Regions from separate parts of the Gordonia ajococcus genome, predicted to be linked through region 2. Evidence: predicted binding sites of a transcription regulator. Region 2 holds the regulator's gene; each other region holds the start of a gene.
What was found. The regulator LexA, encoded in region 2, represses DNA repair genes until DNA is damaged. The targets are predictions, from matches to a motif close to CGAACANNTGTTCG.

Region 1 (7,174 bases), 330 kb from region 2:
CTGCGGTGAGCGGGTCGTCGGGGTTCATCCGCATGTCCAGCGGGGCGTCCACCGAGTAGGCGAATCCCCGGCCGGCCTGGTCGAGCTGCATCGACGAGACACCGAGGTCGAACAGGGCGGCGTCGATGGATTCCTCACCGGCCTCGTCGAGGACATCGGCGATCTCGTGGAAGGTGGCCTGGTGCAGCGAGATCCGGTCCGCGTGCGGTTCGAGTCTGCGTCGAGCGATCTCCAGGGCCGAGGCGTCGCGGTCGATGCCGACGAGGTGCACGTTCGGGAACGTGTTCAGGATGAGTTCGCTGTGTCCGCCGGCACCGAGCGTCGCATCGAGGAACACGCGTCGGTCTTCGGATTCCAGTGCCGGGGTGAGCAATTCGACGATCCGCCGGCCCATGACCGGGATGTGGCCGAACTCGCCGGAGCGGCGAGTGTCGTCACCAGTGTCATCCACGGAGGGCCCCCATCGGCGTGTCGGCCATGTCGGTCGGCAGAGTCGGCGTTTCGGTGCGAAAGGACTTGTCGGAGTGTCGTGTCGCGGACGGTGGACTCTCGCCTCGTGCCGCGCCCGGATGGAGCGAGGTCCCGACCCGATCACGCACCTGGCGTTGGGGAAGTACGCCAGGGTCGGACCGGATCGGGGCCTCGTGCCACCCGAAGCCCGTGCACCGCTTCCGCCTCGTCCCCTCTCGGCTACAAGACCGCGTTCAGCGCGGCCGAGTTCGCCGCCGAGAAGTTCTCCTCGTGCTGCGACTGGTACTCGTCCCATGCGGCCGAATCCCAGATCTCGAGGTGATCGAAGCTGCCGAACACCACGCATTCCTTGGACAGTCCCGCGTAGACGCGATGGTCGGAGGACAGGCTGATCCTGCCCTGGCCGTCCGGTCGCTGTTCTTCCGAACCGGCGAAGAACGTCCGCTGAAACGCACGCAGGTCAGGGTCGTTGCGTGACGCCTCGACGATCCTCGCCGCGATCGCGTCGAACTCTTCGGTCCGGTACACCGACAAGCTGTGGTCTTGGCCCTTGGTGACCACTACCCCTCCTGCCAGTGCGTCGCGGAACTTGGCGGGCAACGTGAGTCGCCCCTTGTCGTCCAATTTCGGCGTGTAGGTGCCGACAAATCGCACGGACATGTCGACACCTCCTGCCCCTGGGTTCCACGCTCCGGATCGCCTCACCCAGTGATGCCACAGTACCCCACTTTCCTCCACTTTCCACCCCAGAGGCCCACACCAGCTCCCACGATCAGCAAATTCGCAGTTCAGGCACGCAAAATATTTGGAGCTACCTGCGTGTCCACGGCGATCCGCGTCCGCTGGACGTCGGTCAGGCGTGTGACAGACGCGTTGGATGAGGCGCCAGATACCCGTGCGACCTGCGTCTCCGCGCCGGTGGGGCAAGGTGGGGTGCCCGGGTGGGGGAAAGTGGGGCCTCCCTGTGGGGGAAGGTGGGGAACCCCGGTTGGAGGAAGGGGCCGGGAGTGGGTCACGGCGGGGAGAGCCGAGGGGAGGACAGACAAAAGAGCCGCGCACCCCGTGGGGTGCGCGGCTCTTCTACGAGTTGTGCCCGTCAGGCCGGCGGAAACCTACTCCTGCTCGAACCGACGGTTGAATCGTTCTTCCATCCGCTCCGACAGCTTGCGCTTGGAGCCCGATGACCCGGACTGTTTCTTGCCTCCCCCGCGTGGCGAGGACGTCGCGGAGTCGCCGAGGTCGTCACCCCAGAGGGCGAAGAGGCCGGCACCGAACATCACCAGGAAACCCAGGAGGCTGACGATCGGAAATCCTCCGATGTCGATCTTGACGATGAGACCGCCGACGAGCATCACGAGGCCGACGACGAAGATCGCCACCGCCTGTAGGCGACGACGGCCACTCGACTTGCCCAGCCGACGACGCTTGACACTGGACGCAAACTTGGGGTCTTCCGCGTACAGAGCGCTCTCGATCTGTTCGAGCATGCGTTGCTCGTGCTCCGAAAGTGGCACCGACCCTCCTTCTCCCTGATCCGCGACGCCGACGACGGTCAACCACGACCAGTGAGGCGTCTGCGCCTTATTCTCCCATGATACGAGGTGAAATCTGCCGCGACCACCATTACTCGCTGTTGCAGCGCCGGATGCACATACCGGTACGACAACGGAACGCCGAAAGTGTGTCCGGCCTCACGCTGTTCGCCCGATTTGGGGGTCCTCTGTCCCGAATTTGCCTTGCTCGTAAGCGATGACCAGGGTTTCGACCCGACGAAGGAAGTCGAGGACGAGGAGTCGCATGCCGGCGACACTGTCGGGGTCGAGCGTTCGGATGATCCCCGACTCGATCTTCATCCGCACGGGCGACAGCGCGGCGAAGCGCGCCGCCAGCGGCGCGAGTTCAGGGGCGACCACACCAATCCGGGTCCAGGCGTTCGACGTCTTACGGCGAGCGGGACCGATCGGTTCACCGATCGCGAGCGCGGCTCCGGCGGCACGGAGCGCGGCAAGATAGAACTGACGAAATCGCTCGGCGTCGTCCTCGACCCCGTCGGCATTGTCGAGTAGGAGATGTGCGCGCTGGAGGAGGTCGCGCGCGCGTCCGACCATCACCGGGTCGACGGGGGCGGACCGGCGGGATGTGGGCCGACCGGGCATGGCATCCTCCTCACTCGCGGACGACGGTGGCCGGTGGCAGACGCTTCCCTCGTCCGCCACCGGACCGTCATGTCGTCGGGATGAACGCGAACAGCTTGCGGAGGCACATTCATCGAACACCCGTTCGACACGTTCAATATAGCTAGCGGCACGCGTCTCTTCAAGGCGTGGGTCCGCGACCCGCACCCTTCTACAACACCGCGTCCCGCGACCCGATTCCGCCGAGTCCGCCGCACCGAGAGGACAGTCACACCAGATGGTCGGAGAACGCTTGGCCGGGTCGGTGCGGGCCCGCACGGCGAGCCGGAAGACGACCCGCCGGTGACCGTCCGCCTGGTGAACCTCAGTGGTCAGGACTCCCGCGTGTGGCTGGAGCCCGCGCTCGACGTCTACGTGACCGCGATGGGATATCCCCGTGGGACCGAGGTGCACCGAGCCGCCCTCTGGCGCGAGCACATCGCCCGGCCGGGCTGGCGCGCGATCGGCGCGATCGCCTCGCTGCCCCCGCACGAGGCGCAGGCGATGCCGACCGCCCGGCGTCGGGTCGGAACGCCCGTCGGCTCAGGTCCCGACGACGTTCTCGTGGGCATCGCCTACGGGTACACGGGGGCGACCGGCCAGTGGTGGAATCAGCAACTCCGGCTCGGGCTGCGGCAGACCGGACGCTCGCCCGCGGAGATCGAGATGATCGCCCGCGACTACTTCGAGCTGACCGAACTGCACGTACACCCGACCGCACAGGGACGCGGCATCGGCCAGTTGCTGCTCGCACGCCTACTCGCCGACCGGCCCGAACGCCACGTCCTGCTGTCGACCCCGGAGATCCCGGCCGAGCAGAACCGCGCGTGGTCGCTGTACCGGCGGATGGGGTTCTCCGACGTGCTCCGGCATTTCACGTTCACCGGCGACCCGCGGCCGTTCGCATTCCTGGGCCGCCCGCTCCCCCTGGAACTCCAACCGCCGTCGGCTGGTCCAGCACGACCCGCAGGATAAAGGACATGGCACACCCGGAAACGATCGCGCACGGCACAGGACCCGCATGAGCGGGCACGGCGAGCGGCGCGACGCGGTGATCGTCGGCGCCGGTCACAACGGCCTGATCGCCGCGGCGTATCTCGCGCAGGCCGGGCGGGACGTCGAGGTGCTCGAACGCGACGAGATCCCCGGCGGCGCCGTGTCGACCGTCGAGCGCTTCCCCGGTCATCGGATCGATCGCGGTTCCTCGGCGCACCTGATGATCCGGCACTCCCCCGTCCTCGACGACCTCGACCTCGCCGCGCACGGACTGCGCTACGTCGACTGCGACCCCTGGGCTTTCGTCCCGGCGACCGCGACCGCACCGGCGATCGTCTTCCGCACCGACCTGGAGGCCACCTGCGCCTCCATCGAACGGGCCTGTGGCGCGAAGGATGCCGCGGCGTACCGACAGTTCGTCGAGACGTGGACGCCGCGGTCGGCGGCCGTCATGGACGCGTTCTACCGGCCGGCGACCATGCGGCAGTTCGGCCGGGCGTTCAGAGGTCTCGGTTCGACCGCCAGCACCGAACGCACCGGCCTCATCGGACGCCGCAGCGGCGCGATGATGAACCTGACCGCCGAGCTCATGGCCTCGGGCGACTCCCTCCTCGACCGCTATTTCGACTCCGAACAGCTCAAGGCGGGACTCGCCTGGTTCGGCGCCCAGTCGGGACCGCCGATGAATGCACCCGGTAGCGCTCCGATGGTCGGGTTCGCCGCGCTGATGCACCGCATCCCGCCCGGCCGGGCGATCGGTGGCAGCGGCGCGTTGACCGACGCGCTCGTCCACCGCATCGAGGCCGACGGTGGGCGGATCGCGTGCGGGGACCCGGCCGTCTCGATCACCCGGTGCGGGAACCACTGGCGGGTGCAGACCGCATCCGGCGAACGTCGGTGCGCGCCGACGGTGATCAACGCCTGCCACGTGCTGACGACCCTGGACATGTTGGCGGCGGGCGGTTTCGACGCCGGGACCCTCGACCGCTGGCGACGGGACATCGTGGTCGGTAGCGGGATCGGGATGGCGGTGCGCCTCGGTACGACGGCACTGCCCGCATATCGCGACCTCCCCGACGACCTGCCCGCGCACGGCGTCCACTCGGCCCTCGGGCTGCTGGTCACCGATCGCGCGCACCTGGTCGGCGCGCATGCGGCCGCGGCGGTCGGCGCACTGCCGCCGCGGCCCGCCGTCGTTGCGATGAGCTTCTCGGCGATCGATCCCACCCTCGCCCCGGAGGGTCGGCACGCGATCAACCTGTGGGCGCAGTGGCATCCGTATCGGCTCGCCGAGGGCGACTGGTCGACACTGGGCGCGCAGGCCGCAGCGGCGGTCTGCGCCGAGGTGGACCGTCACGCACCGGGTTTCGCGGAGTCGATCGCCCATCGTCATGTGCAGACCCCGGAGGACCTCGAATCCGAACTGGGCCTGATCGGCGGCAACATCATGCACGTGGAGATGTCGATCGACCAGATGTTCATGTGGCGTCCGACCCCGGACCTGGCGGGCCACCGTGTCCCCGGTGCCGACGGTCTCCTCCTGGCAGGTGCGTCGACACATCCCGGTGGCGGGGTGACCGGTGCGAGTGGATACATCGCCGGCCACGCCGCACTGCGTCGGAGACGTTTGTTCGGCTGAGACGTTTGTTCGGCTGAGCGTCGGAGACGTTTGTTCGGCTGAGCGTCTGGCACGATGAGCAGCGTGCGATCGTCGATTCCCGAGCAGGGTGCACCTGAGTCCCTCCGCGATCAGTCCCGACGCCGCCGGCTGATGCCGGTGGCGGTGGTGATCGTGGCGCTCCTTCTGTCCCCGCTGATGGCCGGTTGTCTCGAGCGATCGACGACGGTGGGTGACCGGTATTCCGGCAGCGTCATCGTCGCGACGTCGCCGGACAATCCTCGTGGCGCGCCGCAGCTGGATCTCCCCGAATCGATGTTGGGGCAGGTCTCGGTGACCGAGTTCAAGGAGACGCCGGAGGAGAGTGCGGAGTCGGCCGCGCCGTCGGGGTCCGCGGGAGACGACAACGAGGGCTCCGGTGACAAGCCCGGCGAGGCGGTCACGCGCGTCGGCAGCCGCGCGAGTTTCACCGATCTCACCGCCGGCCAGTTCGGGCAGCTCGGCGACATCATCGCCGACGCGTACGGCGAGACCTCGCTGACGATGGACCTCACGGCCAAGCGCAGCGGCGAGGTCGTCCGCTTCCGCGGTGACACCGACCTCTCCGACCTCACCCCGGTCCGCGACTTCGTGCAGCTGACGGTCACGTTCGGCGGGCCGGTGACGGCCACCAACGGCGACCAGGTCGGCGAGTCGACGGTCACCTGGACCCCGGCGCCGGGCGAACCGTCGGATTTCAGCGCCGACGCCACCTACCCGGATCCGGCGACCGCCGCAGTGAGCAGTTGGTCGTGGTTCGTAGCCATCGTCTGCCTGATCGCGGTGCTGGTCATCGTGCGGATCGCCTATTCGAAGCGGTACCGCGGCCCACGGCCGGGACGACCGGTTTCCACCAACACCGCACCGTCGACCCTGTCCGGCGAGGGACTCTCGGCAGCCGCCGACCCGACGGCGGCGACTACGCCCAAGGAGAGCTGAGAGCCGTCTGCCCGGACCGGCCGCCAGGCGGGAACGCTCAGGCCGGCACGTGCAGCGCCGCGTCGACGTCCACGCCGAGCCGGGCGAGCACCTCGCTGGTCGCCTTGGCGAAGTTGAGGCTGCAGAAGTGCAGGCAGGGTGCGCCCTCGGCGATGAGTCGTTCCGCGGTCTCGGTCGCGAAGTCGATGCCGACCGCGCGCACGGCGGCCCGATCCTCCTCGGGTCCGTCGCCCGCAGCCCTGGCGAACCGTTCCACCACCTTCGGCGGGATCACCGAACCGGACAGCTCGGCCATGCGCTTGATGCTGGCCAGCGAGGTCACCGGCATGATGCCCGGGATGATCGGCTTGGCGCCCTGCTCGGGGTCGGCCGCCTGCACCCGGTCACGCAGCCGCAGGTAGTCCTCGACGTCGAAGAACATCTGGGTGATGGAGTACTCGGCGCCCGCGCGCAGCTTGTTCACCAGGTTGCGGGTGTCGTGTTCGAGGTCCGGGGCACGGTGGTGGCCCTCCGGGAACGACGCCACGCCGACGTGGAAGTCGCCGAGGGTGCCGATGAGACGGACCAGTTCCTCCGCGTATTCGACGCCGTCGGGGTGCTTGATCCACTCTCCGAGCGGATCGCCGGGCGGGTCGCCGCGGAGCGCGAGGATGTTGGTGATGCCCTGGTCGGCATATGCACCGACGAGCGCGCGCAGTTCGGCGACGCTGTGGTTGACCGCGGTCAGGTGCGCCACCGGTAGCAGGGTGGTCTGGGCGGCGAGCTCACCGGTGATGCGGACCGTGCGGTCGCGCGTCGACCCGCCGGCGCCGTAGGTCATCGAGACGAACGCCGGGGACAGCCGCTCGAAGATGCGCACCGCGCGCCACAGACGGGCCTCGCCCTCGGCGTCGCGCGGGGGCATGAACTCGACGGAGAACGGCACCGGTCCACGGTG
Region 2 (7,174 bases):
CGGCTGTTCGCGCACACGGTCGCCGGGATCGATCCGTTGTGGGCGGAGAAACTGGCCGGGGATCTGGTCAAACGCACGCACAGCGAGCCGCACTGGTCGTCGAAACGTGGCGCCGCGATGGCGTACGAGCGGGTCACCCTCTACGGCGTCACCCTCGTCGCCCGTCGCCGCGTCGACTACGGTCCCATCGACCCGGTCGTCTCGCGCGAGCTGTTCATCCGCCATGCCCTCGTCGAGGGAGACTGGCGTACCCAGCACCCGTTCTTCGAACGCAACCGCGCCCTCCTCGAGGCCGCCGCCGACGTCGAGAACCGTAGGCGCGAACGCGGACTCGTGATCACCGAGGATCAGCTCTTCGAGTTCTACGACAACCGGGTCGGCGCCGAGGTCACCTCCGCACGTCACTTCGACACGTGGTGGAAGAAGGCACGGCGCAGCGATCCTGCCCTTCTGGACCTCAAGCCCGAGGATGTCACGGCAACCGCCGAGGCCGCACCGACCGACTATCCGGGTGCGTGGCAGCAGGGCGACACCCGACTCGAGCTCCGCTACCGGTTCGAACCCGGCGCACCCGATGACGGTGTCACCGTGATCATCCCGCGCGCACTGCTGCCCCACGTCCGGTCGGCGGGCTTCGACTGGTCCGTGCCCGGGATGCGGTCGGAACTGGCCACCGCACTGGTGAAATCGCTGCCCAAGAGGTTGCGCAAGTCGATGTCCCCCGCCCAGCGGTTCGCCGACCTGGCGCTGGCCCGTCTCACGCCTCGCAGCGAACCGCTCGCGGTCGGGCTCGCCCGCGAACTCACCACGATCACCCAGATGACGGTCACCGCCGCCGATTTCGACCTCGACCGGATTCCCCTCCATCTGCGGATGCATTTCGCGGTCGCCGACGACGACGGACGGATCACCGCGCGTGCCGACTCGATCGACGAGCTTCAGCGTGCGACGACGCCCGCGGCGTCGAAGACGGTGAAACGCACGCTGTATCGCAGCTGGACCGACGACGGCATCGGCACTCTCGCCGCGCAGCGGACCGTCGACATCGCCGGTCAGCGCCTCACCAGGTACCCGACCGTCGACGCGATCACCGACGACGCCGGACGTACACGCGGGGTGGTCGTGATCGACGCGGTGTCGGAGCAGGCCCGAGATCGCCTGGCGGAGAGGGGGATCGTCGCGCTCCTCGACCTGGCGATCCCGCCACTGCACCGGCGCGTGGCGAGTTCGCTCGGCGCCGCCGGCCGGCTGGCGTTGAGCCAGAGTCCCTATGCGGATCTCGATACATTGCTGGCCGACTGCACACGCCGGGCGATCCGCGACGTCGTCGCCGGCCTTCACGCCGGGACCGCGTCCGCCGTGCGTTCACCCGAGGCGTTTCGCACCCTGACGGAGAAGATCCGTCCACGGATCACCGAGTCGGCTCCGGAGTATTTCTCTCTCGCGGTGGAGTCGCTCGGCTCGGTGGCGCCGGTACGCGCCGCGATCGACCGTCATGCGGGTTCGCTCGCCGCCGACGACGTCGCCGAACAACTCGACAACCTCGTCTTCGACGGATTCGTGGCCGCCACTCCGCGACATCATCTGGAGAACGTGCCGCGCTACCTCGCGGCCGCCGAGGCACGGTTGACGGCACTCCCGGCTTCCGCCGCGCGAGATCAGGCCGGAGTCGCCGTGATCGACCGCGTGACCGAACGGTGGGCGCAGCGGCTGGCCCAGGTACCCGAACACCGGAAAGCGCACGTCAACGACGAGGCGCAGTGGCTCGTCGAGGAGCTGCGGGTCGGATTGTTCGCCGAACGGCTGGGCACCGCGTTCCCGGTGTCGGAGAAGCGGGTCCTACGAACTCTTGACCGACTCGGCTGAAGCGGCCCGGAGGTCGTCGATCTCGCGCTGGAAGTCCTCGAGGGAGTCGAAGGACCGGTACACCGACGCGAAGCGCAGGTAGGCGACCTCGTCGAGGTCCCGCAGCGGCTTCAGGATCGCGAGTCCCACCTCATTGCTGGGGATCTCGGCCGAACCACTGGCGCGGACGGTGTCCTCGACCTGCTGGGCGAGCTGGGCGAGAGCGTCCTCGGCGACGTGGCGCCCCTGGCATGCGCGCCGGACACCTCGCATCACCTTCTCGCGACTGAACGGTTCGGTGACGCCGTTGCGTTTCACCACCGAGAGGACCGCACTCTCCACGGTCGAGAAGCGTCGCCCACACTCCACGCAGGAGCGGCGGCGCCGGATGGCCTGCCCCTCATCAGCGACACGCGAGTCGATGACCTTGGTGTCGTCGTTCTTGCAGAAGGGGCAGCGCATCGTATCCTCACGCAGGTCACGGGACGCTCTGATGCAGCCGCGCCGCATGCCGGGCCGGTGCTCGGCTGGTCCCTGTGGCATCGAGGATACCGCCCGGCCTCAGTGGTACCGGGGGGTGAGGAGCGGCTGGCCGACGCGCAGCCCGCTCGACGCGAGGTCATTCAGCTGGATGATCTCGTCGACGACGGCCTCACGCGGCATCTCGGGGGCGACCCGCGAGGCGATCGTGCTCAGCGAGTCACCCGACCGAACGTGCACGACCTCGGTGCCGACCGCGGCAGGCGTGACCGACGCGGCGTAGTTCTGGCCGACGACCGCGATGACCCACACGGCCAGGGCGAGCGCGACGCCGGCGAGGACAGCGGTCGCCGTGCGGCGACGCCGGCGGATGACGGCCGCGGGAGCCGCCTCGGCGGGACGCCACGCCGGGACCACCGGTCCACGACCGCGCATACCCACCGGCGACGCGCACTGGGTGGACGCGACGCGGCGGACCCGGACCGCCGATTCCGGCACCGGACGGTTGTCGACGGGCCGCCGGGCGTCTCCCCGACGTGTCGGGCGCGGACGCTCCAGGACGTCGCCGCGGACGGGACCGCCGTGCCGGGCGGGGTCGTGCCGGGCGGGGTCGAGGTGGACGGGGTCGATGAGAGTGGCGGTGCGCATGGTGCCCTCCGTGTATCCGGTCGAACGGTGTTCGTGAGTGGGACCGCGTCGTCCCGGTCGAACTGTTCGAATGTCGATCATCCGTTCGATGAACTGATGTTCGATTTGTAGCACGGCACTCCGACAATTGTCTCGCGACACGTCGAACAAATGTTTGATGCGGTCGGCGTTCTCGGCTAGGCTCGTCGAAAGACAAGCGATCTACCAGCACGTTCGGAATCGAGAGGAACCCGATCATGAGCGATGACGGCGGTAAGCGCACCGGAGCGCGGGGCGCCGACGAGCCCGTCACCCCGGCGGACATGGCGGCTGCCGAGGCGTCGCTGACGCCGCGGCAGCGCGGAGTTCTCGAGGTGATCCGCAAATCCGTGCGAGAACGCGGTTACCCGCCGAGCATCCGCGAGATCGGTGACGAGGTGGGTCTCACCTCGACCTCCTCGGTCGCCCATCAGCTGCGGACGCTCGAACGCAAGGGCCTTCTCAAACGTGATGCCAACCGTCCGCGGGCGGTGAACATCGCGCCGAGCGAACCCCCGACGCCGACCTCGCCGACCGGCGGAGCACTGCCCGAACCCACTTTCGTACCGGTGCTCGGCCGGATCGCCGCAGGCGGACCGATCCTCGCCGAGGAAGCCGTCGAGGACGTGTTCCCACTCCCCCGGGAGCTCGTCGGCGAGGGATCGCTGTTCCTGCTGAAGGTCGTCGGCGAGTCGATGATCGACGCCGCGATCTGCGACGGCGACTGGGTCGTCGTCCGCCAGCAGAACGTGGCCGACAACGGCGACATCGTGGCCGCGATGATCGACGGCGAGGCCACGGTCAAGACCTTCAAACGCCAGAAGGGTCATGTCTGGCTGATGCCGCACAACGAGTTGTTCGACCCGATCCCGGGCGACGAGGCCGTCATCCTCGGCAAGGTCGTCACCGTGATGAGGCGAGTCTGACCTCGTCACTGTCGAGTACCGCGGCGACCGCCGCGCGAGCTGCAGCCGGATCGGTGGCGGCCAGCGCGGCCGCCGCCGCGTTTTCGCAGGTTGCCAGGGTGACCGCGCCGAGCCGGGCGCCGACCGCGGGCGCCGCGACGGGAGCGCTCGACAACGAGGTCACCCCGAGTCCGACCAGCACGCAGGCGAGATGCGGATCGGCCGCGGCCTCTCCGCAGACGCCCACCGGTTTGCCCTGATCACGTCCGGCCCGGGCGACCGTTGCGACGAGATGCAGCACGGCCGGCTGCCACGGATCGGTCAGCGATGCGAGCTCGGCGGACATTCGGTCAGCGGCCATCGTGTACTGCGTGAGGTCATTGGTGCCGATCGAGACGAAGTCCACCTCGGCCAGGATCGCCGGGGCCAGGATCGCCGCGGCGGGAACCTCGATCATCACACCGGCGACGAGTCCACGCTCGCGCACCTGCGCGGCGAATGTCGCCGCCTCGGCGGGTGAGGCGATCATCGGGGCCATGACCCACGGCTGCGCGTCGGCCTCCAGCGCCGCCCGGGCGATCGCGTCGAGCTGGCGCGCGCGGATCTCGGGGTGCGCCAAGGCGATTCGATCGCCGCGCACACCGAGTGCCGGGTTGGCCTCGTCGGGATGGGTCACGAAGCGCAGCGGCTTGTCCGAGCCGGCGTCGAGGGTGCGGATGACCACCTTGCGGCCGTCGAAAGCGTCCAGCACCTCGCGATAGATGCCCGCCTGCTCGTCGACCGAAGGCTCCTCGGCGCGCTCGAGGAAGGCCAATTCGGTACGGAACAGTCCGACACCCTCCACCGGGTGATCGGTTGCTGCGCGGGCCGACGACCCGTCGGCGACGTTGGCCAGGATCGCCACCTCCACCCCGTCGCCGGTGCGACCCGGACCCGACCATCCGGCGACGCGAGCGGCGTGACGCCGATACTCCTCGACTCGGGCTCGCGCGGCGGTGTCATCGGGGTCGACGGCGATCTCACCCGTGGTGCCGTCGACGAGGATCGCCGTACCCGCATCGATCCCGACGAGTCCGGACACCGCGACGACGCACGGGATGCCGAGCTGACGGGCGATGATCGCGGTGTGGCTGGTGGGCCCACCCAGTCGCGTCACGAGGGCAATCGTGGTGGTGGGGTCGAGGCCGGCCGTGTCGGCGGGTGCGAGGTCGTCGGCCAGCAGGATCGAGGGCACCTCCGGCGTGGACAACCCGGGTTCGGGCAGTCCCAGGAGCTCGGCGAGCACGCGGTCGCGGACGTCGTTGAGGTCCGTGACCCGCTCGGCCATCAGGCCGCCCAGCTTGGTGAACACCGCGGCGAACTGTTCGGTGGCGGCAACGGCGGCCGACGGTGCCGGCGTACCCCTGGCGATCAGGGCCGACGCCGCACCGATCCAGCCGCGGTCTTCCGCGAGTCCGGCGGTGGCGGCGAGTACTTCCGCGGCGACGCCGGTGTTCTGCGACGCGCGCTCACGGAGTCGCGCGGCGACGACGCCTGCCGCCGCAGTGAATCGTGCGACCTCCTCCGGGCGCTGGTCCTCGGAGATCTCGACACCGGCGCCGAGCGCCTCCGCACTGTGGTCGGGACGGCGTCCCGGCCACAGTGCGGGTCCATGAGCCACACCACCGACGACCGGCGTCCCCGTCAGAATCTGCGTCATGTGACCACGGTTACAAATTTGGCTTGACTTGTCAACATAAAAAGGCGTAAACACAGTTACTACAACATTCAAAGCCACATATTCCCACATTTCGCGGTGGCCGAGTGAGCAGGAACGATCAGAACGGAGCCGGTGTGTACGCCGAGGAGAGACAGCAGGCCATCGCCGAGGAGGTTCGCGTCGCAGGGCGCGCCTCGGTCGCCGAGCTCGCCGCGAAGTTCGACGTGACCAGCGAGACGGTTCGGCGCGACCTGGCCGTTCTCGAACGCGGCGGGCACCTGCAGCGCGTCCACGGCGGTGCCGTCCGCCCCGAGGTGATGCGGGTGATCGGTGAACTCGGCATCGCCGAACGGGAGACCGAACAGATCGAGGAGAAGGCCGCCATCGGCCGCGCCGCCCTCCGTTTCCTGCCGCCCGACGGCGGATCGGTGCTCTTCGACGCCGGCACCACCACGTTCCGTGCCGCGGAGGTCATGCCGCGGGACCGCGATCTGACGCTGATCACCAACAGCCTGCCGATCGCCGGGTTGCTCGCCGGCCGCCATGCGGACGGTCTGCACGCCCTGGGCGGTCGCGTCCGCGGACTCACCCAGGCCACGGTGGGCGCCGAGACGGTCGCCGCACTGGGACGGCTGCGCGTGACGACCGCATTCATCGGCACCAACGGCCTCAGCGAAGCGCACGGTCTGTCGACGCCCGACCCCGACGAGGCGGCGGTGAAGGCGGCGATGGTTGCCGCGGCCCGACGCGTCGTCGTCCTCGCCGACAGTTCGAAGATGGAGCGCGAGGAGCTGTCGGGATTCGCCGGCATCGACGACATCGACGTCCTGATCACCGACTCCGGTATCGATCCGAGGTTCTCGGCCGCCCTGTCCGCCCGCGGCGTCGAGGTCGTGATCGCATGATCCTCACCGTCACAGCCAATCCCAGCGTCGACCGCACCCTCGAACTCGACACCCCGCTCCGGCGCGGCGAGGTCCAGCGAGCCGGTGTGGTCCGCGCCCAACCGGGCGGCAAGGGCGTCAACGTGGCCCGCACCGTCGCCGCCGCCGGACTACCGACCCGGGCACTGCTCCCGGCGCGTGCGGGCGACCCGCTGCTCGCCGCCCTCGACGAGCTCGGACTCCCCTACGACGCGGTCCCCGTGGACGGCGAGGTGCGCTCGAACGTGACCATTGCCGAAGCCGACGGCACCACCACCAAGATCAATGCCCCGGGCGTCAGCCTGACGGCGGCTCAACTGGCCGCGCTGAGCGCACTGATCCGCACCTACGCGGACGGCGCGGACTGGGTCACGCTGTGCGGATCACTGCCGCCCGGCGTACCGGAGGACTGGTATCGGACCGTCGCCGACGCCCTGGTCACCGCCGGTTGCCGCGTGGCGGTGGACACCTCGGGAGCACCGCTGCGTGCGGCCGCCGCCGGACGAGTCGACCTGATCAAGCCGAACGAGGACGAACTCGCCGAACTCACCGGCACCGATCCGGCAGAGTTGCGGGAATCGCTCTCCCGCAACGACCTCCGTCCCATCGTCGCCGCGTCCACGGCGCTCGTCGAGCAGATCGGCGGCGCCGTGCTG
Region 3 (7,174 bases), 1.1 Mb from region 2:
CCGGCGAATACCCGGTGCGCCAGCCGATCTCGTCGAGGATGGCCTCGGCGATGGGAAGACGTGGCGCGCCCGCCTCCTCGACGGCGGGCAGGGCGCCGAGTGCGTGGATCTCGGCCAGGGTCGACGGCCACAGCAGATGCGTGGAGAGTGTGTCGGAGGGGAAGCGCGCCGAATCGATGACCAGGACGTGCAATCCGCGGCCGGCGAGTGCGATCGCGGTGGCAGATCCGGCGCAGCGCGCGCCGACGATGATGGCGTCGAACTCTTCGGCTGCGTTCACTCCGGTGTGACTCACCGCGACCTCCATCGGCTCGGACGGCCTCTGGTCAACGAACAGTAGTCGCCGAACGCACAGGTGCGTGGCGACTTCTGTTCGATTGCCTGTCAGAAGGGTGGCGGGTTTGCTTGGTTCCAACGCTGTTCGGCGCGTCGGGCCCGGCGGGACCTCGTGTCTCGCTGAGTGGCGTGCCGGACGCGCGCCGGATGATCGGGTGAGCGAATCGGTGCGAGATGGCCGAACAGATCACGGCCGTTGTAGGCGTTGCCGACGAACATGTGTCCGGTGGGTGTGGTGAACCAGGCGGTCAGGAACTCGTCCTGGTAGTCCTGCCAGCTGGTGAAGGTCTTGATCCGGTGGTGAAACCGGCAGAGTGGTTTCAGGTTGCGTTCGAGGGTGCGTCCACCACGGTCGGGATGCTGATGGTCGAACGGCCGGGTGTGATCGAGGTCGATCTGCCACACCGGCGCATTGCATCCCGGGAAGGTGCAGCACAGTTCGCCGGCCCGCACCAGGGCTTGCAGCTTCTTCGACGGAACGTAACGCAACGCAGCGCCGATTCCGGGCTGGGTGCGACGGTGGGGTGCAGGTAGGTGCGTCGGGCTTCAGCGAGCAGCTTGCGTGCGGTTTCGGCGTCGATGATGCCCTGACCATCGAGAAACGCCGGATCATCGTCGAGGCCGATGAGGGTGGAAAGATTGGCGATGATGAAGTAGTTCGCCCGCGGAGCTGTCTTGTCGGCGGCGCAGGAGCACGGCATGGGTCCTGGGTCGACGTGGTGAGGGTCGACCGTCGGGGCATCCTCGGGTTCAGCGGTCTCCCCGAATTCTCTTGCGGAAGACGAACAATCGTTGCATGTGCAGGCTAGTGAAGTCGCGCCGCGAGCCAGTGCGACCAGCGCATCGGCGCGACGTTGTGCAACGGTGCGAGGGTCGGCGGCATGTACTTCGGCCGCCATCGCGGACAAGCGGGCGTCGAACGCGGCAGCGTCGGCGATCGGTAGTGTCCCGGACAGGCGGGATTGTCCGGGGTTGAACCGATCGGGTCCGACGGTGACCTTGCGGTCGTCGGTGGCTCGCTCGCGACGCCTGCGCACTGCCTCGGGTGCCCACTTTGCGACGATGGCGTCGACCATGGCGGTGAACCGGGTCGTCGACATCGGTGCGCGGGCGAAGATGGCCTCGGCCAGATGTGCATCCACCGTCTGCATCTCATCGGCGTCGGTGACGAGGTCGGTTCGCTTGATCGCGATGAGGAAACGCTTCTTGTCGATGCGGCCGCAGGCCAGTGCGTGACCGGTGAACGACAGTCGATACCGCAGGGCGTCACCGGCCATGATGAGTTCTCGGGCCTCTGCCGGCGTCATGGTCAAGGTGGCGCCGACCTCGGCGATGGCCTGCTCGAGACCGTTCGGCCCGAACTGTGCGTACGGGTTCTCACTGGCGGCCGCTCGAGCAGCCAGCTCGTCGAACGCCTCGATCGAGTCGAGTTGTCCGCTGTGCGCCTCGGCGCGACGCGCGGCATAGTCCATTTCCCGTTCGTCGTGAATGAGGCTGGCAACGGTCATCATTCGGTGGGCTGTCGACGCGGCGAGCCCGGCGCAGTGATTCAAGACCTCGATCAGCTCAGGGGCTGAGAGTTCGGTATCGGGACGCAGCGTGGGCTCGACAGAGTCTTCTGTGATGCCTGCCGAATCCGTGGATTCGCTGCCCGCCCCCCGCGCCATGACACAACAGTACTCGAATATGTGTTCGAGTCAAGTGGTCTCCAGTGCGTCAAGCATTCTGGCGGGCGCGCTGAGTGCAGGATCTTGACGCGCAGGGACTTGAAAAGAAGCTGTGACCGACGCCGAACACGCCCTCACCCGTTGCCGGCGATCGTTGGTTTCGACTACTCGCGGGTGTACTCGGCGATGTCGATGTCGATGTCGTGTTCGGCGGCCAGTGCTCGGAGCTTCTCGGCGTCGTCGAGTTGGATGCACACGCAGGCGTGTAGGCCATCGTCGTCGCGGCGCACGATGTAGTAGGCGTTGCTGTCGGTGAGTTGATCACCGTTGGCCCCGTAGAAGATCCACCGCACCTTGACCAGGCTGATCGCGGTGGTGAGGTGTTCGACGTTCAGGCATTCGTGGCTGACCGATGCCAAGCCGAGTTCGCGGTAGAGCGGGTAGGCCTGCTCAAGGCTGTGTGCCATGGTCTCGCGGTCGTCGACGACACCGGCGAAACGATCATCGATGATCATGCCCGGGATGGCCCACAACTGTGCGGCCGCGGTCGAGTCGAAGGCACTCAGCGTAGCGGCATAGCGGGTCAGGTAGTCGTCGATTTCCGGGTCGATCTGGTTCATGTCTCTGAACCTATTACCAACGACCTATTACCAACGCCGTCGCAGCTATGTCGGCTTGCGACCGGCAGGTTCGAGACGAGGGTGTCAGAGCTTCCCGAACGCGTTCTGGGCCGTGCCGAACTGTACGGGCCAATGCAGACAGGCGCTGAAAGCTCGGAGGAGAGAGCGACACCTGACACTCTCGGTCGATTCAGCCGATCGAACGCGAGAGGGGTTCGGCCACAGTGAGATCCAGCGCACCTTCGGCAAACCGTGACACTGGCCCGATCGCAGCGTCGAGCGCCGCGTCGTAGCCGTCGCGCGCCTGACCCCACAACCGGCCCGAGGCGCCGTCCGGCGTCACCCCGACGAGAGCGATCAACTCGCCGGTCGTGGGGATGCAGATGGCCCACACGAAACGCGTCTCGGTGTGCCAGTCGGAGTTCGCTGCCTCGACGTAATCGGCGGGGGAGTCGACCCCGAGAAGAGACAACGCCGGGACGTCGGTGATCCGGTCGTCCGCACGAAGCGAACGCAGATACCACGTCCCGGCGTTGATCTCGACTGGTTGCACGATGTCCCTTCGATACGCTCGCAGGCTCGCTACTCAGGGAGCGGGTGGCTCGCAAGCTCGCTACTCGGGGAGCGAGCCACGAAGGCCGGCGAGGTTGCCTCACCAGGCCTTCGTGGCTCGTCGCTATCGCTCCTCGCACCTCAGGCAGCGAGGGTGGTCGCTCGCACCTCAGGCAGCAGGGTGGTTCCTCGCACCTCAGGCAGCAAGGGTGGTTCCTCGCACCTCAGGCAGCGAGGGTGGTTCCTCGCACCTCAGGCAGCGAGTGGGTTACTTCAGCTCGAGCAGCACGGTACCCTGGGTGACCGCGGCGCCGGCCTCGATGGCCAGACCGGTGACCACGCCGTCCTTGTGGGCGGTGACCGGGTTCTCCATCTTCATCGCCTCGAGGACGACGACCAGATCACCGGCGGAGACCTCCTGGCCCTCTTCGACGGCGACCTTGACGACGGTGCCCTGCATCGGAGCGGCCACGGCGTCACCGGAGACGGCTGCGCCGCCGCCCTTCTTGCGCGAGCGGGCCTTCGGCTTCTTGCGGATGACACCGTTGGTCGAGCCGCCGCCGCCACCGAGGGCGAGATCACCCGGCAGCGAGACCTCGACGCGGCGTCCGCCGACCTCGACCACGACCTTCTGACGCGGTGCGGCGTCGTCTTCCTCGATCGGCTCTCCACCGGTGTACGGCTCGATCGGGTTCTCCCAATCGGTCTCGATCCACTTGGTGTAGACGTCGAACTTCTCGCCGTCGCCGATGAACGCCGGGTTGGAGACGATGTGGCGGTGGAACGGGATGACCGTGGCGAGGCCCTCGACCTGGAACTCGGCGAGTGCGCGACGCGAACGCTCGAGCGCCTGCTCGCGGGTCTCGCCGGTGACGATCAGCTTGGCCAGCATCGAGTCGAACTGGCCGCCGATGACGTCGCCCTCGACAACACCGGAGTCGACGCGCACGCCGGGTCCGGTGGGCTCCTTGTAAACCGAGATGGGGCCGGGGGCCGGCAGGAAGTTGCGGCCGGCGTCCTCGCCGTTGATGCGGAACTCGAAGGCGTGGCCGCGCGGGGTCGGATCCTCGGTGAACTCGAGCTTCTCGCCGTTGGCGATGCGGAACTGCTGACGGACGAGGTCGATGCCCGCGGTCTCCTCGGTGACCGGGTGCTCGACCTGCAGACGGGTGTTGACCTCGAGGAACGAGACCAGGCCGTCGTTGCCGACCAGGAACTCGACGGTGCCCGCGCCGTAGTAGCCGGCCTCGCGGCAGATGGCCTTGGCGGACTCGTGGATCTTGGTGCGCTGCTCGTCGGTCAGGAACGGCGCCGGGGCCTCCTCGACGAGCTTCTGGAAACGACGCTGCAGCGAGCAGTCGCGGGTACCGGCGACGATGACGTTGCCGTGCTGGTCGGCGATGACCTGCGCCTCGACGTGGCGGGCCTTGTCCAGGTAGCGCTCCACGAAGCACTCACCGCGACCGAACGCGGCGATGGCCTCACGCGTCGCCGACTCGAACAGGTGCGGGATCTCTTCGATGGTGTAGGCGACCTTCATACCGCGACCGCCACCGCCGAAGGCGGCCTTGATCGCGACGGGCACGCCGTGCTCCTTGGCGAAGGCGACGACCTCGTCGGCGTCCTTGACCGGGTCCTTGGTGCCGGGCGCCATCGGTGCGTCGGCCTTCAGCGCGATGTGACGGGCGGTGACCTTGTCGCCGAGGTCGCGGATCGACTGGGGTGACGGTCCGATCCAGATCAGCCCGGCGTCGATGACGGCCTGGGCGAAGTCGGCGTTCTCGGACAGGAAGCCGTAACCGGGGTGGATCGCGTCGGCGCCCGACTTGGCGGCGGCGTCGAGGATCTTGTCGAAGACCAGGTACGACTCGGCCGAGGTCTGGCCGCCCAGTGCGAAAGCCTCGTCGGCGAGTTTGACGAACAGTGCGTCCGCGTCGGGCTCGGCGTACACGGCGACGCTCGCGAGGCCCGCATCCCGGGCTGCGCGGATCACACGGACAGCGATCTCGCCTCGATTGGCGATGAGGACCTTGCTGATTGCGGTACTGGGCACTTGTTCTCCTGGGCCTTACTCGTACTCAGGTGCTCACGACGCGCGGTGGCGCGTGCGACACGGTTGTCGGACAACGGTCAAGACGGTGGTGCAGCCTTCGCCGGCCGGGATGCGGACGGTGAGGGCGCGGACGACGCCGGGAGTCCGGGCGTCGCGACCTTCCGGCAAATACAGTAGCCCACCGAGCAATCGTTCGGTGGAGCCGTGGGTCACAACGCGCGGGAGAATGTGCTCGCATCACCGAGGCGCCGTACGAGTTCGGCGAAATTGTGCAGGTAGGCGTGTACGGGACCGAGGGTCGGGTCGATGTCACTCGCCTCCGCGTCGAGCGGAAAAGGTGACGCATCCGGCATCGGGGCCCCGACGGGGGGAATGTCGGTCGACGACTCGGCGACGCCGAGTTCGCGGAGCGGGGATTCGCGCGGGAAACGGGCCGAATAGCGCAAACCGGACGGGGTCCGGTTGATCCAGATGTAGACCTCGTGCGGGGAGTAGCTGTGGCTGCGAATCACCTTCGCGCGGCCGGCGTCGGCCGCCCCGGCGCCCGGCGCGTACCGGGTGTCGATGAACGAGATCACGAACCGCGGCTCACCGTGGTGGCCGATCAGGTCGGCCACGCGAAGGAAGGGTAGCGAGGCGCCCCGGCGACCGCGCTTGAGGACGGCCGTGGCGCGGGTGACCGCCTGATCGAAGGTCGGGGAGTCGGACATGTCCATCCAGAACGGCGCGACGCCCACGAACCACCCCAGCGCGGTCAGCCACTGCGTGTCGTCACGGGTGTGCCGGGGCAGCACGCAGCGGAACTCCGCGTCGTCGGTCATCTCGTGATGGACCATCGCGAACGCGGCGAGGATGCCCGCGGTCAGCGTTCCGCCGGCCTCCGAACAGATCGCGGTGAACCGGTTGGCGGTCTCGTCGTCGGCGACGACGCCCCACAGCGACTCCTGCGGGATCGTCGTCTCCTCGAAGTACTCCTGATCGGCCTCGTCCCCGATTCCGCCGCTGGTGCCCTCCGGGGACCGCAGCAGGGCCGGCATGTCGCCGGCGCCCGTGCGCAGGAACTCCGACCACAGGGCCACCGCCGGATGGTCGCCGCCGGTCTGGTCGGCGCGGCGTCGTTCCTCGGCGCTGAAGTCGACGTAGCTGCCGACCGCGGGCAGGTTGGCGGTCCGGTGTTCGCGCGCCGCGCGGTACAGCGAGACGAGCTCCTGCTGGGCCATGATCAGCGAGTAGCCGTCGACCAGGGAGTGGTCCGCGGCGAACAGCAGGGTGAACGAGTCGGCGCGTCCCACCGTCGCGAACAGGTAGGCGGGCCAGTGCAGCGGCGCGGTGGCACGGTCGAAGGAGCCGCCCAGCTGCTCGACGAGGGGGCCGGGCTCGGCGAACCAGCCGATGCGTCCCATCTTGAGTTTCACGGTGCCGGGGTCGGTGGTGAGCCGCTGCAGGCCCGTCCCCTTGATCACGACGTGGCTGCGCAGGACCTCGTGACGGTCGATCCACTGGGTCAGCACCGAGCGGATCGCCGGGATCGACAATGGTTCGTCGAACTCGATCGACAGGCCCAGCCAGGCCTCCCGCCCACCCTCGCGCTGGGTCCGCACCCGATAGTCGAAGGCGGCACGCAGATGCTGTTCGTGGTTGTGCGAGGTCAGGCGGGGATCAGGACGCCAGGCGCCCAACCCGCCCGAGACATAGGGGGTCCACTCGACGAGACCCCCCGGTGCGATCGGCTCGTCGCGGATCTGGATGAACTTCATACCCCGGGTGTGTCGGACCCGGAACCGGCCGTCTGATCGCGCACCTGCGCCTTGATCCGGCCGAGCATGCCCGCCATACCCCGGAGGCGGAGCAGACTGACCGCGCTGCCCAGACCGAGGTCGTAGTAGAAGTCCGACGGGACGTCGAGGATCTCCTGCGCCGACGCGGTGTCGAGACCCTGGTGCAGG

Region 1: the regulator LexA is predicted to act here: its motif matches at 2,741-2,754, upstream of GAA2_RS15050 (SAV_6107 family HEPN domain-containing protein).
Region 3: the regulator LexA is predicted to act here: its motif matches at 2,018-2,031, upstream of GAA2_RS08505 (DUF222 domain-containing protein).

Annotation. Positions count from the first base shown of each region.
Region 1 covers NZ_CP052884.1:3,320,347-3,327,520, forward strand. The annotation lists gene rsmH (16S rRNA (cytosine(1402)-N(4))-methyltransferase RsmH) at 1-451, opposite strand, end outside; gene mraZ (division/cell wall cluster transcriptional repressor MraZ) at 691-1,131, opposite strand; gene GAA2_RS15045 (DUF3040 domain-containing protein) at 1,584-1,985, opposite strand; gene GAA2_RS15050 (SAV_6107 family HEPN domain-containing protein) at 2,163-2,627, opposite strand; gene GAA2_RS15055 (GNAT family N-acetyltransferase) at 2,949-3,620, shown strand; gene GAA2_RS15060 (phytoene desaturase family protein) at 3,667-5,280, shown strand; gene GAA2_RS15065 (LppM family (lipo)protein) at 5,335-6,237, shown strand; gene metF (methylenetetrahydrofolate reductase [NAD(P)H]) at 6,275-7,174, opposite strand, start outside.
Region 2 covers NZ_CP052884.1:2,992,701-2,999,874, forward strand. The annotation lists gene hrpA (ATP-dependent RNA helicase HrpA) at 1-1,866, shown strand, start outside; gene nrdR (transcriptional regulator NrdR) at 1,840-2,307, opposite strand; gene GAA2_RS13505 (LysM peptidoglycan-binding domain-containing protein) at 2,407-2,973, opposite strand; gene lexA (transcriptional repressor LexA) at 3,210-3,917, shown strand; gene GAA2_RS13515 (phosphoenolpyruvate--protein phosphotransferase) at 3,895-5,595, opposite strand; gene GAA2_RS13520 (DeoR/GlpR family DNA-binding transcription regulator) at 5,730-6,500, shown strand; gene pfkB (1-phosphofructokinase) at 6,497-7,174, shown strand, end outside.
Region 3 covers NZ_CP052884.1:1,852,770-1,859,943, forward strand. The annotation lists gene GAA2_RS08500 (NAD(P)/FAD-dependent oxidoreductase) at 1-295, opposite strand, end outside; gene GAA2_RS23140 (hypothetical protein) at 385-741, opposite strand; gene GAA2_RS08505 (DUF222 domain-containing protein) at 657-1,847, opposite strand; gene GAA2_RS08510 (hypothetical protein) at 2,168-2,623, opposite strand; gene GAA2_RS08515 (hypothetical protein) at 2,814-3,176, opposite strand; gene GAA2_RS08520 (acetyl/propionyl/methylcrotonyl-CoA carboxylase subunit alpha) at 3,444-5,228, opposite strand; gene GAA2_RS08525 (condensation domain-containing protein) at 5,438-6,985, opposite strand; gene GAA2_RS08530 (SufE family protein) at 6,982-7,174, opposite strand, start outside.